One region of the Streptomyces sp. DSM 116795 genome, then DNA from elsewhere that is predicted to be linked to it. Evidence: riboswitches for the same ligand, from Rfam matches in the RefSeq annotation. Region 1 holds a riboswitch; each other region holds the start of a gene.

Region 1 (2,194 bases):
CACCACGGTCGCGGTGCTCGCACTGGCGATGAGCGGCGGCATCTGGGTGCTCTCGCGCCGCCAGCCCGTCGACCACACCAACGTCAACGACGTCTCGCTGCCCGGGACTTCCGGGCCGGAGCCCGCCGGCGTCGTCACGGCCGCGCTGCGCAGCGTCGCGCCGCCGCCCGTAGCGGCGGCGGCAGCGGCGCACAACCGTGCGGACGGCAACGGCGGTCCGCACGCCACACCGGAGGACGCCGCCGTGCCGGTCCAGCCCGCGGAGGCGGACGCGGAGGCCGAGCGCCGACGAACCGCCTCCACACTCGGCTAGCCCGGCCGGCCCCGCTCGCTCCGCAGACCTCCGCAACCACACAGCAGACAGGGAAACGCTATGGACATCGACTGGGCAGCGCTCGGCCAGGTATTCGGCGTCAGCCTCGTGGCCACGGTCGCCCTGGTGGGCGTGTTCACACTCGGCATCGTGGGTGCCTCCGCCGGCAAGACCCAGAGCGCACAGGGCGGCGGCTCCTCCGTGCTGGCCCGCACCGGCGCGTACGCCTGCTTCGCACTGTGCGCCGCGGCCGTCGCGTACGGCATCTACATCATCACCGCGCCCTGAACAGCGCTGTAACGGCGGGCTCCTGAGGGCGGCCGCCGGGGCGAGGGGGTGCCTGACAAATAGCGTCGTCCTCCCCCTGGGCCTTCGGCCCGGGAGGTACCCCCAGCAGGGCGGGGTCCGCGGTGGCTGGTGCGTGCGATCGCAAGGCGGAGGGAGGAGAGCGCAGCGGGCTGCGCCGACGACTGACAACGCAGCGAGCGTGCGTGCAAGCCGCCGCGGAGCAGACGGGATTTGGCAGACACCCCCTCGGGGGTACGGAGCGCGCTGCTCCGTACCCCCTTCGTCATGTCCCGGTGCACCTGCCCGTGTGTCTGCTCACACTCTCCCGTCGCAGGTCAGCGGCGAGTTGACGCCCTTCCCGGTACGTGGTGGACTGCCGAATGCCCAACGGCGGCAGGAGAGGAAGCCGGTGCGAGTCCGGCGCGGTCCCGCCACTGTCACCGGGGAGCGCACCCCCAACCGACGGCCACGGCCCATATGTTCGACGGGCTGGAAGGCCGGGGGACGCAGCGATCCGGGAGCCAGGAGACTTTCACCGCCGGCACGTCGAACCAGGGCGCGGACCCTGAGTGAGGACTCCGTCATGCGTGGCTTGCCAGCCTCTCCCACACCTGTGTCCGCTCCCGTTCACGTCACGGCCCGTGCATTCGCCCGCGCCCGCGGCATCCCCCGGCACCGCGGCCGGCTGCCCGGCGCCGCCGCGCTGCTTCTCCGAGGCACGACGACGGCACGCTGACGGTGCGGGCCCATCGCACCCACCTGTTCGGCGCGGCCCTCGGTCATCTGGGCGATCTGCTGCTGGGCGACCCGCGCCGCGGGCACCCGGTGGCCGCCTTCGGCCGGGCCGCCGCCGCTGCCGAGCGCGTCCTGTGGCGGGATCACCGCGGTGCGGGCGCGCTGCACACCGCACTGTGCGTCGCGGGCGCCGTCACGGCCGTCACAGCGCTCTCGCGCACCGCACGCGCCCTCGCCGGGGCGGGCGGCGCCGCGCTCGCCGACGCGGCGGTGACCTGGACGGTGCTGGGCGGCACCGGGCTGCGGCAGGAGGCGCTGGCCGTGGCCGCGGCCCTGCACGCGGACGATGTGGAGGGCGCACGGCGGCTGTTGCCGAATCTGTGCGGACGCGATCCCCAGGCTCTCGACGCGGACGCCATCGCGCGTGCCGTCGTGGAGTCGGTCGCGGAGAACACCTCGGACGCCGTCGTCGGCGCCCTGGTGTGGGGGGCGGCCGCCGGGGCGCCGGGGATGGCAGCCTTCCGCGCCGTCAACACCCTCGACGCCATGGTCGGTCACCGCTCGCCCCGCCATCTGCACTTCGGCTGGGCGGCGGCCCGACTGGACGATGCCGCCGGCTGGCCCGGTGCGCGGCTCACTGCCGCACTCGCCGCGCTCGCCGGGCCTTCGCCGCGCGGGGCTCTGCGTGCGTGGTGCGCCGACGCAGGCCGCCATCCCAGCCCCAACGCGGGCCCGGTGGAAGCCGCGTTCGCCGGGGCGCTGGGCGTACGGCTGGGCGGCACCCTCAGCTACGGGGGACGCACCGAGCACCGCCCGGTGCTCAACTCCCAAGGGCGCACCGTACGTACGGGAGACATC
Region 2 (2,194 bases), 400 kb from region 1:
GATGCCGGAGTGGACGCGGGCGCGGGGCGGGATGGCATGGTCATCTTCTCCAGTCGCTCGTGGAAGGGATCGCCCCGCCCGGTCTGCGCGCCGGCGGAGCGGCGAGTCTCCGGCAGCAGCTTGGAACCGGCGGGCCGCGACTCGGCGCGCGCCACACCGCCGGGACACGGACGGCGGACCGCCGCGCATGCGGCCGTTCCGGCCCGGAGCGGGGCCAACGGGCGCCCGTCCTGGCCGACTCGGGAGCGCCACGCCGCGGGCCCTCCTGCGGCCCGGTTACCCAAGTGCCCCTGCCCCGCCTGGGCCTGCGGCCGGGAGGCACGAGCCTCGAGGCCCGGGTCGGCACTGACCCACGCGCGGCGGCGGCCCCGTGGGAGGCGAGCGGTGAGGCGCTGTCGCCACCGGCGGCCCGGGACACCGCAAGGAGGCGGGAGCGGGCCCGGCCCGGCGTCCGGCCGGAGCGAGCGGCCCGGCCGGCGGCCACACCCGGCGTGAGCCGTGCCCACCCCCGCGTAAACCGGCGGGGAGCATGAGTTACCCCGCATCCCCGGCCTTTGCCGGTGCGCCACACACCCCCGTACGCTGGAAGAGCAGTCGGTTCGGCCTGTCCGCCAGGCAGGCACGTCGCAAGAGGGAATCCGGTGAGACTCCGGAACTGCCCCGCAGCGGTGAGTGGGAACGAACGCCGTCTTACGCACTGGGCCCGAGTGGGCCCGGGAAGCGACGGCCAGTAGGTGCCGGTCCGTGGAACACGGACGCGGCAGGCCCACGAGTCCGAAGACCTGCCACTGCCCGTGTACGACGGTCGTATGCGGCGATCTCGGTGACCTCGAGGGCGGGTCGGCGGTACAGGCGGACGGCACGCGGCGTGCGTGCGGCCGCCGCGTCGCCTCTCCTCCCTCGCCCGTGCATCAGGGTCACCGGCGAGACTCGCGAAGGAGAGTTGAGTGACACCGAAGTCCGCAGCCGCGGCAGCGAACGCATCTACGAGGTCCCTGGCCACGGTCCACGGATATCCGCGGCAGGGTCCCGGCCGTGAACTGAAGAAGGCCGTCGAGGGCTACTGGAAGGGCCGTGTCACCGCCGACGCCCTGCGGGAGACCGCAGCGGGGCTGCGCCAGGAGAACTGGCAGCAGCTCAGGGCCGCCGGCGTGCACGAGGTGCCCACCGGAGACTTCTCCCTCTACGACCATGTGCTGGACACCACCCTCATGGTCGGTGCCGTACCCGAACGGCACCGGGCCGCGCAGGCCGCCGACGCCCTTGACGGCTACTTCGCGATGGCGCGCGGCACTCAGGACGTCGCACCGCTGGAGATGACGAAGTGGTTCGACACCAACTACCACTACCTCGTACCGGAGTTGGGGCCGGACACCGTCTTCGGGGCGGACTCCTCGAAGCAGAAGGGCGAACTGGCCGAGGCCCTCGCGCAGGGCCATGACGCCAGGCCGGTCCTCGTCGGTCCCGTCACGTATCTGCTGCTCGCCAAGCCCGCGCCCGGCGTCGCCGCGGACTTCGAACCGCTGACCCTGCTGGACCGGCTGCTGCCCGTCTACGCCGAGGTGCTCGCCGACCTGCGCGCAGCCGGCGCCCGCTGGGTGCAGCTCGACGAGCCGGCGCTGGCCGCGGACCGTACCTCCGCGGAGCTGAACGCCGCCGCACGCGCCTACCGCGATCTGGGCGGACTGGCCGACCGGCCCGCACTGCTGGTGGCGTCCTACTTCGACCGTCTCGGGGAGGCCCTGCCCGTACTCGCCAAGGCACCCGTCGAGGGGCTGGCGATGGACTTCACGGGACCGGCCGCCGCCAATCTGGAGGATCTGGCGCGTGCGGGCGGACTGCCCGGCAAGCGGCTGGTCGCGGGGGTCGTGGACGGCCGCAACGTGTGGATCAACGACCTGAAGCGGTCGCTCTCCACGCTGGCGTCGCTGCTCGGATTCGCCGACCGCGTCGATGTCGCGCCGTCCTGCTCGCTGCTGCACGTACCGCTGAACGCCGCGGTCGAGCGGGACGTGGACCCGCAGGTGGCGCGCTGGCTCGCCTTCGCACGGCAGAAGGTGGAGGAGACCGTCGCCCTGGCGAAGGGCCTGAGCGAGGGCACCGACGTCATCGCGGGTCTGCTGCACGCCAACTCCTCGGCGCTCGCCTCCCGTTCGTCCGCCGCCCTCACCCGCGACCCGGCGGTACGGGCCCG
Region 3 (2,194 bases), 3.9 Mb from region 1:
CGTACGTGAGAGGGCTGTCCGTCCTGGCGAGGACGGGCAGCCCTCCGCGTTGTCAGTGGGGCAAGGCATGCTCGTTCCATGGACATCACGATCAGACCGGCGCGGGACGAGGAGCTGGACGGCGTCGGCGAGCTGACGGCACAGGCGTATCTCGAGGACGGACTGCTGACGTTCGGTGCGGACGATCCGTACCTGACGGAGCTGCGTGCGGCGCGGCGCCGCGCAGAGCACACGGAGATCCTGGTCGCCGTCGACACCGCCTCGGATTCCGTGCTCGGCGCGGTCTCATTCGTCGGTGACGGCGGGGAGTACGCGGACATCGCGGGGCCCGGCGAGGGCGAGTTCAGGATGCTCGCCGTACGGCCGGAGGGGCGCGGGCGCGGAGCGGGCGAGGCCCTCGTGCGCGCGTGCATGGACAGGGCGCGTGAGCGTCGCCTGAGACGGCTCGTGCTCTGCAGCCATGAGGGGATGTCGGCGGCCCACCGGCTGTACGGGCGGCTGGGGTTCGTCCCGGTGCCCGAGCAGGACTGGGAGCCGTATCCCGGCCTGTGGCTGCACGCGTTCGCTCTCGAACTGTGAACTGCGACTCACCCGGCACAAGATGTGGGGGCGAGTGGCGCAACTCGCTACTAGATGTATGCTCGTGCTCGCTGCCGCGCAGGGGAATCCGGTGCGAATCCGGAACTGTCCCGCAACGGTGTGCGATGTGCTGCTCTGTGCCGCAGGCCCGTCCTCTTCCGGGTGAGCCGCGCTGAGCGGTCGTCGCGAGTCCGAGTGCCTGCCGGCCGTGTCGAAAGACGTCCGGGTCCCGAGGGTTGGGCCGGTGGACGCCGCAAGGTCTGCCGCTTCGCCGATGCGGCATGCCCCTCGCGCGCCCGCCAAGTGCGCTCCCCGGTGAGCCGGTGACCTGAACCGAGCGAGGGAGAGCACATCCCGTGACCATCGCATCCGTGACCGTGACCGGGGCCGCAACCGGGACCGCAACCGGGACCGGGGACGCACCCGCGTCCGTACCGGCATCGGCCTACGTACCGGCGTCCGCGTCCGGCTCCTCACCGGCGCCACCGGACCGGGACGGCGCACTGTCGCGCGTCCTGACCGAGCTGACCGAGCTGACCGCCGATCTGCCCGGCACCGAAGCCGGCCGGGTCGCCACGGCGGTGCTCCGCGGACGCCGGCAGGGCGCCGGCGAGGCCGAGTTGCGGGCGCTCGCCGCGGAGGAGGCCGCCGGGCTGATCGGCGAGGAGCCCGCATACTCACAGCTGGCGGCGCGGCTGCTCACCCTCGCGATCCGCGACGAGGCCCGCGGCCAGGGCGCCGTGTCCTTCTCATCCTCCGTCGCGACCGGGCACCGCGAGGGTCTCATCGCCGACCGCACGGCCGAGTTCGTACGGGCGCACGCGCAGCGGCTGGACGCGCTGGTGGATGCGGCGATCGCAGACGGAGCGGACGACCGCTTCGGCTACTTCGGGCTCCGCACGGTGCACTCGCGCTACCTGCTGCGGCATCCCACGACCCGGCAGGTGATCGAGACGCCCCAGCACTTCCTGCTGCGCGTCGCGTGCGGACTCGCGGCGGACGCTTCGGCGGAGGCGGCCGAGGAGGTCGCCGAGCTGTACGGGCTGACGAGCTCGCTCGCGTATCTGCCCTCCTCCCCCACGCTCTTCAACTCCGGTACGCGGCACGCCCAGATGTCGTCCTGCTATCTGCTGGACTCGCCGCAGGACGACCTGGACTCGATCTACGACCGCTACAAGCAGGTGGCACGGCTCTCCAAGCACGCGGGCGGCATCGGCCTGCCCTACTCCCGTATCCGCGCCCGCGGTTCGCTGATCCGCGGCACCAACGGCCACTCCGGCGGCATCGTGCCGTTCCTGCGCACCCTGGACTCCTCGGTCGCCGCCGTGAACCAGGGCGGCCGGCGCAAGGGCGCAGCCTGCGTCTACCTGGAGACCTGGCACGCGGACATCGAGGAGTTCCTCGAACTGCGGGACAACACCGGCGAGGAGGCGCGGCGCACGCACAACCTCAACCTCGCGCACTGGATTCCGGACGAGTTCATGCGGCGCGTGGAGGCCGACGCCGGCTGGTCGCTCTTCTCCCCGGTCGACGTGCCGCAGCTCGCGGACCTGTGGGGCGAGGAGTTCGACGCCGCCTACCGCCGGGCGGAGGCCGAGGGCCGCGCGGTGCGGCA

Evidence for each region. Region 1 has a riboswitch for cobalamin ahead of ACSMXX_RS26505 (cobalamin biosynthesis protein). Riboswitches for the same ligand answer to the same signal wherever they lie in the genome.
Region 2: another riboswitch for cobalamin. It lies ahead of metE (5-methyltetrahydropteroyltriglutamate--homocysteine S-methyltransferase); the one in region 1 lies ahead of ACSMXX_RS26505 (cobalamin biosynthesis protein).
Region 3: another riboswitch for cobalamin. It lies ahead of ACSMXX_RS09675 (ribonucleoside-diphosphate reductase subunit alpha); the one in region 1 lies ahead of ACSMXX_RS26505 (cobalamin biosynthesis protein).

Annotation. Positions count from the first base shown of each region.
Region 1 is NZ_CM147707.1:6,153,976-6,156,169, reverse strand. Features, by position in the region: gene ACSMXX_RS26515 (anion permease) at 1-313, shown strand, start outside; gene ACSMXX_RS26510 (hypothetical protein) at 374-601, shown strand; cobalamin riboswitch at 954-1,152, shown strand; gene ACSMXX_RS26505 (cobalamin biosynthesis protein) at 1,340-2,194, shown strand, end outside.
Region 2 is NZ_CM147707.1:5,749,035-5,751,228, forward strand. Features, by position in the region: gene ACSMXX_RS24770 (cytochrome P450) at 1-38, opposite strand, end outside; cobalamin riboswitch at 578-804, shown strand; gene metE (5-methyltetrahydropteroyltriglutamate--homocysteine S-methyltransferase) at 948-2,194, shown strand, end outside.
Region 3 is NZ_CM147707.1:2,301,735-2,303,928, forward strand. Features, by position in the region: gene ACSMXX_RS09670 (GNAT family N-acetyltransferase) at 79-579, shown strand; cobalamin riboswitch at 615-749, shown strand; gene ACSMXX_RS09675 (ribonucleoside-diphosphate reductase subunit alpha) at 1,083-2,194, shown strand, end outside.